DNA from 2 places in the Alteromonas infernus genome. Region 2 is predicted to be linked to the other one. Evidence: predicted binding sites of a transcription regulator. Region 2 holds the regulator's gene; the other holds the start of a gene.
The links. The regulator MetJ, encoded in region 2, represses methionine synthesis genes. The targets are predictions, from matches to a motif close to TAGACGTCTAGACGTCTA.

Region 1 (4,666 bases), on a different contig from region 2:
TCCCGATACACTGTTTTTCGACGACACTAAGTTTGGGCAAGTTTCACTTAACCTATTATCTAATGCGATAAAATTCACCAACCCAGGTAAGTCGGTTAACGCCCAGGTAAAATACAAAAATGATAAGTTAATATTCAATGTTATCGATCAAGGCATTGGTATCAGTGAAGAAGATCAAAAACGGCTTTTCACTCCTTTCGAGAGAATGGAAAACGCCCATCAAATTAGCGGGACAGGCCTGGGATTAAATATATCAAAACGCCTTATTGAGTTAATGGACGGCACGATTAAAGTGAGCAGTAAGGTGAACGAAGGGACTCGCATTAGCGTGACCTTGCCCTCCGATGTCCTAACTGCAAATGAGTTTGCCAATGCACAGCCACAAAGCTTTGTTGCGCAAATAAATATAGATAAGTCTGCCAAGGTTTTAGTTGTTGAGGACCATTACATTAACCAAGTCGTTATCCAAACATTGTTCGAGAAATTAGGGGTAGCTCACGCTATTGTCAGCACAGGCGAAGAAGGCGTAAAGTATGTTAACGCTAACCCTGTAGACCTTGTGTTAATGGATTTAAACCTGCCAGGCATTCAGGGGGACGAGGCCACCGCTCAGATAAAAAGCATAAACCCCGAACTGCCAGTGATTGCGGTAACCGCGGATGCCATCACTAAGCCAGCGTCTTTATACGAAAAAGGGCTTGATGATGTACTTACAAAGCCTGTCGACAGTAATGAGTTAGTACGAGTACTCAACCAATTTTTGGCGGTAAAAAGGAATTAGAATGATAATGTTAAGTGTGTGAGTAATCGACCCATGCCCGCATCAACAATTTCAGCTAGTCAGCGCGTTAAAAACAGTAATACGCTGCCCGAAGCGAAAGCCAACGCCCGTACAACATTGAGAAAACAACTTCGAGAAGCCCGCCGTGCGTTAGGCCCACAACAACAGCGTGATGCCGCGCAAGGCGTAGTTAAACAACTCTGTTCGCTGAATTTTTTAATAGAGGCTAATACCATCGCGGGCTACCTAGTTAACGACGGAGAGGTTGATTTAAAAGACTATATCGAGATGCAATGGCAAGCCCCTCAAGCAAAACAGTTCGCGCTGCCAGTGTTACACCCAATATGTAAAGGTCACCTGCTCTTTCTTTCCTATACTCAACATACAGCGTTAGTTAAAAACAAATACAATATTGAAGAGCCGGCCTTAGTTTGCCCTAGCGTTATTCCTACGTCGCAATGCGATGTTATCCTTATGCCCTTGGTTGGCTTTGATACTAACGGCAATCGCCTGGGTATGGGAGGCGGCTATTACGACCGTACCCTAGCCTTTACCCAGCGTAACGTTTATCCACAAAAAAATATAAGCAGCAACAAACCTAAGCTTGTTGGTATTGCACACGACATGCAAGAAGTCGAGGCGTTGCCTGTAGCCTCGTGGGATGTTCCCCTTGATGCTATTGTTACACCCACACGCACGCTAATTTTCAATACCGCTGAATAGTCGATATAACAAATTGTGACTATGAACTTGTGGGTTCATATAGGCATATAAGTTACACTGCCAACAAAATAAGTCGGAGAATGACCATGGATCAGAACGCAAAGAAACAAGCCGTAGCCAAAGCAGCTATCGACTACGTTGAATCAGACAGTATTGTCGGTGTGGGTACGGGTTCTACCGTGAATTTCTTTATTGAAGAACTCGGTAAAATTAAACACAAAATTGAAGGGGCAGTATCAAGCTCAGAAGCATCAACAGCGCGTTTAAAAGCTTTGGGCATTGAAGTATTTGCGCTAAACGAAGTAAGCAACCTTTCTGTTTATATCGACGGTGCCGATGAAGTTACCGAACACAAGCATATGATTAAGGGGGGCGGTGCCGCACTTACTCGTGAAAAGATTGTTGCAGGCGCTGCCACTACGTTTGTTTGTATTGTAGATGAAACCAAACGGGTGCCAGTACTGGGCGCATTCCCCCTCCCTGTTGAAGTGATACCTATGGCCCGCTCTTTCGTAGCCCGTGGACTGGTTAAGCTTGGCGGCGACCCAGAGTACCGTCAGGGAGTGATCACCGACAATGGCAACGTTATCTTGGATGTTCATAACCTTGAGATACTTAATCCACGGGAACTAGAACAAAAGATAAATAATATTCCAGGCGTAGTGACTAACGGCATTTTCGCTCTGCGCGGTGCCGATATAGTGCTAAGTGCAACAGAAAACGGTGTTGAGACCTTTAAGTAAAAACGTAAAAACTACCAATGGCTTTCGCCGCCAGCGTTATCATTTTGTTAGTTAACGTAAACGATAAACTTAAGCGGCGAAAAGCTATACAAAAACTACTTTCAACTTAATGCGTTTTCTGTTAATTTCCGTTTGGACGTCTAGATGTCTTTATAGTATATCGACAGTGACCACTCCCTGGCATATTCAGACCTGCAGGGGTTATTCAAGCGAAATAAATTACATCAGTGAGAGATAGCGAGTTCATGAGCAAAGTTTCATTAGAGAAGGATAAAATCCGCATTTTATTGTTAGAAGGTGTTCACCAAAGCGCTTTGGAAACGCTAAAAAGCAATGGGTATAGCAACATTGAATTTCTTAAAACCTCTCTTCCTGAAGATGAGTTGATTGAAAAGATTAAAGACGCCCACTTTGTAGGTATTCGCTCGCGTACTCAAATTACAGAGAAAGTGGTTGATGCTGCACAGAAGCTTGTAGCAATCGGCTGTTTCTGTATTGGAACAAACCAAGTTGATTTAGAAGCGACCCAGCGTCGCGGCATTCCCGTGTTTAATGCGCCTTTTTCAAACACACGCTCGGTCGCTGAGTTAGTCCTTGGTCAAATTATCCTTCTTCTTCGTCAAGTGCCTAGCAAAAATGCCAAAGCGCACCGCGGCGAATGGGAAAAAACAGCTGTAGGCTCGTATGAAGCTCGCGGTAAAACACTCGGTATCATTGGCTATGGGCACATCGGTACCCAGCTTAGTATTCTTGCTGAACACCTTGGTATGCGTGTTCAGTTCTTTGATATTGAAGATAAGCTTGTGCTCGGTAACTCTACACAGGTGAAATCGTTAGAAAAGCTTCTAAATACCTCAGACGTTGTTTCGCTTCACGTACCTGAAACACCTCAAACTCAAGACATGATTGGCGAGAAAGAGCTGTCTCAAATGAAAAAAGGCAGCATTCTTATCAATGCCTCTCGCGGGACCGTAGTTGATATCGATGCACTAGCTAGCGCCCTTGAAAGCGGCCACCTTAACGGCGCTGCCATCGACGTATTCCCAGTTGAGCCTAAGTCTAACACTGAAGAGTTTGCGTCTCCGCTTCGTGCGTTTGACAACGTAATTCTTACTCCTCACGTAGGGGGAAGTACGCAAGAAGCACAGGAAAATATTGGTATTGAAGTGGCTGGCAAACTTGCCAAATATAGCGACAATGGTTCAACCTTGTCTGCGGTAAATTTCCCTGAAGTTTCGCTTCCTGAGCATACGAACCGCTCACGCCTGCTTCACGTGCACAAAAACCAGCCAGGTATTCTTACGCAAATTAACCAGGCGTTTGCAGAGAAAGGCATTAATATTGAAGCCCAGTACCTTCAAACTAACGCAGAAATTGGTTACGTGGTTGTAGATGTGAAAGAAGACCGCGGTTATGAAGCCCTTGCTGAACTTCAGCAAATTGACGGCACAATAAAAACCCGTATTTTACACTAATACCGCTTTATCGACGTTAAGCCCCCTTTTTTGAAAATTGGGGCTTAAATAAAAAAACGCTGCATATTATGCAGCGTTTTTTTTAGATTAACACACAGGCCTAATGCCTAACTTACCGCGAGGGTAGTTGTGTGTATATCTTAGCTTAGAAGAAGTTGTAAACTAGGCTAACAGCGGTCTCTGTATCTAGCTTCTCAACATCGTCTTCAACATTGGTGTTGTGATCAAGTTTGAATGATAGACGCATTGATAGGTTACCGCTAATAGTTGCAGTAAGGGCCGATTCAGCACGAGACTTAGTGTTATCAGAACCGACTTCCGTACTCACGGTTTGGGTGAACTTAGCGGTATCAGAGATTTTCCAAGAATAGGCTGATGACGCACGAACAATCACGCTATCTAAGTTTTCGCCATCTTGCGTTTCAATGAACGAGTAACCAGGACCAATTGAGTATTCAAGCGTATGACGCTTATTCTCTAACACCTTTTGGTTCCAACCTGCAGCCACTGTCGCTTGATAGTTAAAGTTACTGAAGCGGTCGTCTTCGTAAGATGCGAAGCCGAATAGACGGTTATCTGGATTAGCTAGTTTATAGTTACCCTGTGCTGAACCGAAGAACTTCTGCGCTGAAGTAAATTCAATGTCTTCGCCGTCATCACCTTCCACGGTCTCTTGCTTGTAAAGACCTTTAAGAACGTAGTCGTTGCTCCACTTTTCAAGTTCCTGGTGCGCTTGAATACCTGCGCTGATTGACGTGGTTTCAGTATTACCTGATGTTGAAATGAAACCTAGCTCACCTTCCATTGTAAAAGGTTTTACTTCATCGTCTTGCGCGAATACGGCAGGAGAAAGAGAAATGGCAACTAAAGATGCAAGCACTTGCTTTTTCATTGAACAATCCTATTGATTAACGGTCCATCAGTTGTACACGAGACCTTTGGTA
Region 2 (4,666 bases):
TGTGAAAAGTTGGCGCAGCGGCACTGGTACAGCAACTTGAATGAAGGCCATTGCGAACGTTCTACCTTATCGTAAAGTTATTAAAGTCTATTGAGCTTTCGGGCGTAACCGTTACATAAGCGCACATAAACGTATCTAGAGTAAGCTGCATGGAAAAGTCACGCTTATTTTACCCGCCATTAAACTGAAATATTTAAACATACTTTGCGCTTTAGCATAAAAGGAATGTTTCGTTGTTTAGCGAGCATACAAAAACCGCTTGATCAACCCTCTGCCATCCTTTATTATGCGCCGCTCTTTTTGCGATAGGCTGTTCTTTGAACGACTTATCATTTGAATTAAGTAACGTATGGTGTGCGACTTCGGGTTGTATAGCGATACGGCCTTATTATGTGAGGTAATCCCATGAAACAAGATATCCACCCTAAATACGAAGAAATCACAGCAACTTGCTCTTGTGGTAACGTTATGAAAATTCGTTCTACGCTTGGTAAAGACATCAACCTAGACGTATGTTCATCATGTCACCCTTTCTACACTGGTAAGCAACGTAACGTTGACACTGGTGGTCGTGTTGATCGCTTCAAGAAGCGTTTCGGTGCATTGGGCAAAAAGTAAGCCTGATATCGAGTTCGAAAAAAGCGCCTATACGGCGCTTTTTTATTGCCTGTCATTATTTGCAGGTTAAATAATATCTGTGCTTAATTGGCTATCAGCGCGTGCCCCCTCGCATCACTGTAAACGAAAAAACCTCTCTGCGCCTTAAGCCTCGCCTGCTCGGCGCGTTAATGCTCGTTGTCTAGCTTCGATAAGTGCACGTCCCAGTCGCCGCCGCTACGTTGTTTACATGCTTCTTCGCTGTCAAAATAGACCCCAACGGGTTTAGATTTAATGGCCGCTGTTGCAATATTCACCCGACTTATAAAGTCCATATCCCACCCATTGGTTTGCGCTACCTGCTTTTCATGCTCGCGACTAAAAACAGCCACGACTTTAGGTGTACGCCAGTGGCCAGTATGCGTAAGCCAGGCAAACCCGCTATTGTCTTCTTTTACGCTTTCGCATACGTCTGTGAGTACTTCAATAAGTTTTCGTTCTGTCATTACGCTCGTCCACGCCGCAGTTTCGGTATCAATGTTTGAGATATTAACAAAACGACGCCGCAGACATAATCGTTTGGTGAAAATTTAGGCTGTGATCCCTACGCCTCACAATAATAGAAATTAAAAATACAAAGACATATTGAAATAAATGATATGAATGATAATTATAGGCTTAATTTACTGGTCTAATTAGTGTGGCTCCCCTACATTGGTTAATGAGGATTCTGATCAGATATGTACACAATGAAATGCTGTGTTAAAGTTGCGATAGGCGTTCTGATAGTGGGTATTAATCTTATGAATATTGGCTTGCTATCATGCCTTGTAGCGCTTTCAGTTATTCGAATTCATATTGCGTAACTGAAAATGCAACAACAAATTAAGCTGGAACCTGTGGCTAGATTCGCTCAGTTTCAGTGTTTAAAACTTTTTGTAATTACTTGGTTAGAACGCGCTTGTGTTTATCTTCCTATAACTATAACGACATAAGATAGCGGCAAAGCGTGAGTAAAAACACCGATGAACCCTACATCTAAGGATACAATTTTACATGTCAGATTTTAGACAACGCGCACTCGATTATCACGCCTACCCCACCCCCGGAAAAATTCGCGTAGAGCTGTCTACGTCAGCAGATAGTGTTGACGACCTTGCATTAGCATACAGCCCCGGTGTTGCCGAACCAGTTAGGGAAATAGCTGAAGACCCCGATAATGCCTATAAGTACACCGCTAAAGGTAACATGGTAGCCGTGATTAGTAATGGCACCGCGATCTTAGGTTTAGGTAACCTTGGCCCCCTCGCCTCAAAGCCTGTGATGGAAGGTAAAGCCTTGCTGTTTAAACGCTTTGCCGGGCTAGATGCCATTGATATTGAAGTAAAGCATCGCACGACAGAAGAGTTCATTAATACTGTGGCGAATATCGCCGACACCTTCGGCGGTATAAACTTAGAAGATATTAAAGCCCCTGAGTGTTTTGAGATTGAACAAGAGCTTATAAAGCGCTGTAAAATTCCCGTATTTCACGACGATCAGCACGGCACTGCAATCGTCACGGCAGCGGGTATGCTAAATGCCCTTGAGATTCAGGGCAAAAATATCGAGAGTGCAAAAATAGTGTGCATGGGTGCAGGCGCAGCCGCGGTAGCTTGCATGGAACTACTCATTAAATGCGGCGCCCAGCGTGAACGCATTTATATGCTAGACAGAAAAGGGGTTATTCATACCCGTCGTGAAGAGCTGACTGAGCACAAAAAGCTCTTTGCTAACAACACCGACAAACGCACCCTTGAAGATGTTATGGAAGGCGCAGATATTTTTGTTGGCGTATCAGGGCCTGACGTTTTACCACCAGAAACGCTAGCGTTAATGGCAGAGAACCCTATTGTATTTGCTTGCTCAAACCCAGACCCAGAGATAAAGCCAGAGCTGGCCCATGAGGTGCGTAAAGACCTCATTATGGCAACCGGGCGCTCTGATTACCCAAATCAGGTTAACAACGTTCTATGCTTCCCTTTTATTTTCCGCGGCGCATTAGATGTTCGCGCCACGGCCATAAACGACGAGATGAAAGTGGCCGCCGTTGAAGCCCTTCGCACCATTACCAAAGAGCCGGTGCCAGAAGAAGTATTAGCGGCAAGTAAAAGCGACAGTCTGACCTTCGGTAAAGAGTACATTATCCCTAAGCCGATGGACCCACGCTTATGTGAACGTATCGCAACTGCGGTATCTAAAGCAGCGATAGCGTCCGGCGTGGCCCGGGTACCTGAAAACTCGGCCGAATAGGGGTAAATTAACAGTGGGGTTGCCGAAAACCAGACTAGCGAAAGGCTAACTTCAGTGATGTAGCATTAAACAAGAATTACTATGTTTAATATGCCATAAAAAACGGCGCTATTATTGTGAGATCACTTCACACTAATAGCGCCGTTTTTTGTTAGCATGGGTTAAGCTGAACTTTATTCATCTTCCGAGACGTTGTTTTCAAAGCTTGGATCTATACCCATTTCTTCCATAATGCGACGCGCTTCTGCTGGCACCCGATTAGGATTGTCTTTGCGCAAATCATCGTCGTTCGGTAAAGGTTGCCCCGTAAACGCGTGTAAAAACGCTTCGCAAAGTAACTCCGAATTGGTGGCGTGGCGCAAATTGTTTATTTGGCGGCGAGTACGCTCGTCGGTGAGTGCCTTCAGCACATTAATTGGTATAGAGACAGTGACTTTCTTTACCTGTTCGCTCTTTTTGCCATGCTCTGCGTAGGGGTGAATATACTTACCGTTCCATTCTGCCATTGTACTAACTCGGTCTACTCTTTTTTATGTTATGAACAGAAATTCTAAACAAGTTCACGAAAAGGTCAATTGAGCAGTGTAAACCTCTTGACGTCTAGACATATATTATTTAATTTAGACGTCTAAACGTCTATAAAATTACATTTTCAAGAGAATAAGCCATGGTTTCTTACGCGCAAGGTATCGATGCATTAAACCAGTCCCTGTCGGAACTGCGTGATATTGATGTATCTTTTGAATTTTTTCCGCCTAAAACGGAAGCCATGGAACAAACACTATGGAAATCTGTAGAGCGCTTAGCGCCACTAAAGCCAAGCTATATGTCGGTGACCTACGGTGCAAATAGCGGCGAACGAGACAGAACACACGATGTGGTTAAGCGAATTCAACAGCAAACCGGTGTTGCTGCAGTTCCACACTTGACGTGCGTAGATGCAAGCCGCGAGGAGCTTAAGCAAATTGCAAAAGACTACTGGGATTCAGGCATTCGCCGTATTGTTGCGCTTCGCGGCGATTTACCGCCAGGGTTAGAAAAAACAGAGATGTACGCCTCTGACTTAGTTGCCTTGTTGAAAGACGTGGCGGATTTTGATATTTCCGTTGCTGCTTACCCTGAAAAGCACCCTGAAGCCCCGAATGCGCAGTTCGACCTGCTTAACCTTAAACGCAAGGCTGAAGCAGGAGCAACCGAAGCCATTACGCAGTTTTTCTTCGACACCAGCGTTTATTTGCGATTTAGAGACCGCGCAGCCGCTGCCGGTGTAGATATCGATTTAGTGCCGGGCATTTTGCCAGTAACCAATTACCAAACCCTGGTTAAATTCGCTGGCTTTACTAACGTGCATGTTCCAGGGTGGCTACATAAAATGTTCGATGGCCTTGACGCTGACGACCAGGCAACGCGAAACCTTATTGGAGCAAACATTGCTATGGACCAAGTTAAGGTATTAGCGAAAGAAGGGGTTAAGCACTTCCACTTCTATACTCTTAACCGTAGCGAACTCAGTTACGCCATTTGCCATATGCTAGGCGTACGCAGTGGCGCATAATCTCCGTGGCACTCGCTTTAACAGTACCCTCTGATAATATGAATGCAGAACAGGCGCGTAAAAAGCGCCTTTTTTATATCACCTGCATAAAGCCTAATTTAAATTTTGCCACCAAGGCTTACCCCAGTTACCATTTGATATAGGTGTATTGAACTATCCACACCTATAGGCCTCCCATCATATGGCCACTATTTTTCGCACATTTTAAGCGACAGACGCTAT

Region 1: a site for MetJ is predicted at 2,381-2,398, ahead of serA (phosphoglycerate dehydrogenase). Genes of this name have one in related genera too.

What each region holds. Positions count from the first base shown of each region.
Region 1 is NZ_CACSIG010000054.1:27,817-32,482, forward strand. Features, by position in the region: gene ACX5J7_RS12745 (hybrid sensor histidine kinase/response regulator) at 1-781, shown strand, start outside; gene ACX5J7_RS12750 (5-formyltetrahydrofolate cyclo-ligase) at 815-1,504, shown strand; gene rpiA (ribose-5-phosphate isomerase RpiA) at 1,591-2,247, shown strand; gene serA (phosphoglycerate dehydrogenase) at 2,493-3,722, shown strand; gene ACX5J7_RS12765 (DUF481 domain-containing protein) at 3,868-4,614, opposite strand.
Region 2 is NZ_CACSIG010000033.1:156,797-161,462, forward strand. Features, by position in the region: gene priA (primosomal protein N') at 1-51, opposite strand, end outside; gene rpmE (50S ribosomal protein L31) at 406-618, shown strand; gene ACX5J7_RS09540 (hypothetical protein) at 786-1,103, opposite strand; gene ACX5J7_RS09545 (malic enzyme-like NAD(P)-binding protein) at 1,654-2,889, shown strand; gene metJ (met regulon transcriptional regulator MetJ) at 3,063-3,395, opposite strand; gene metF (methylenetetrahydrofolate reductase) at 3,557-4,444, shown strand.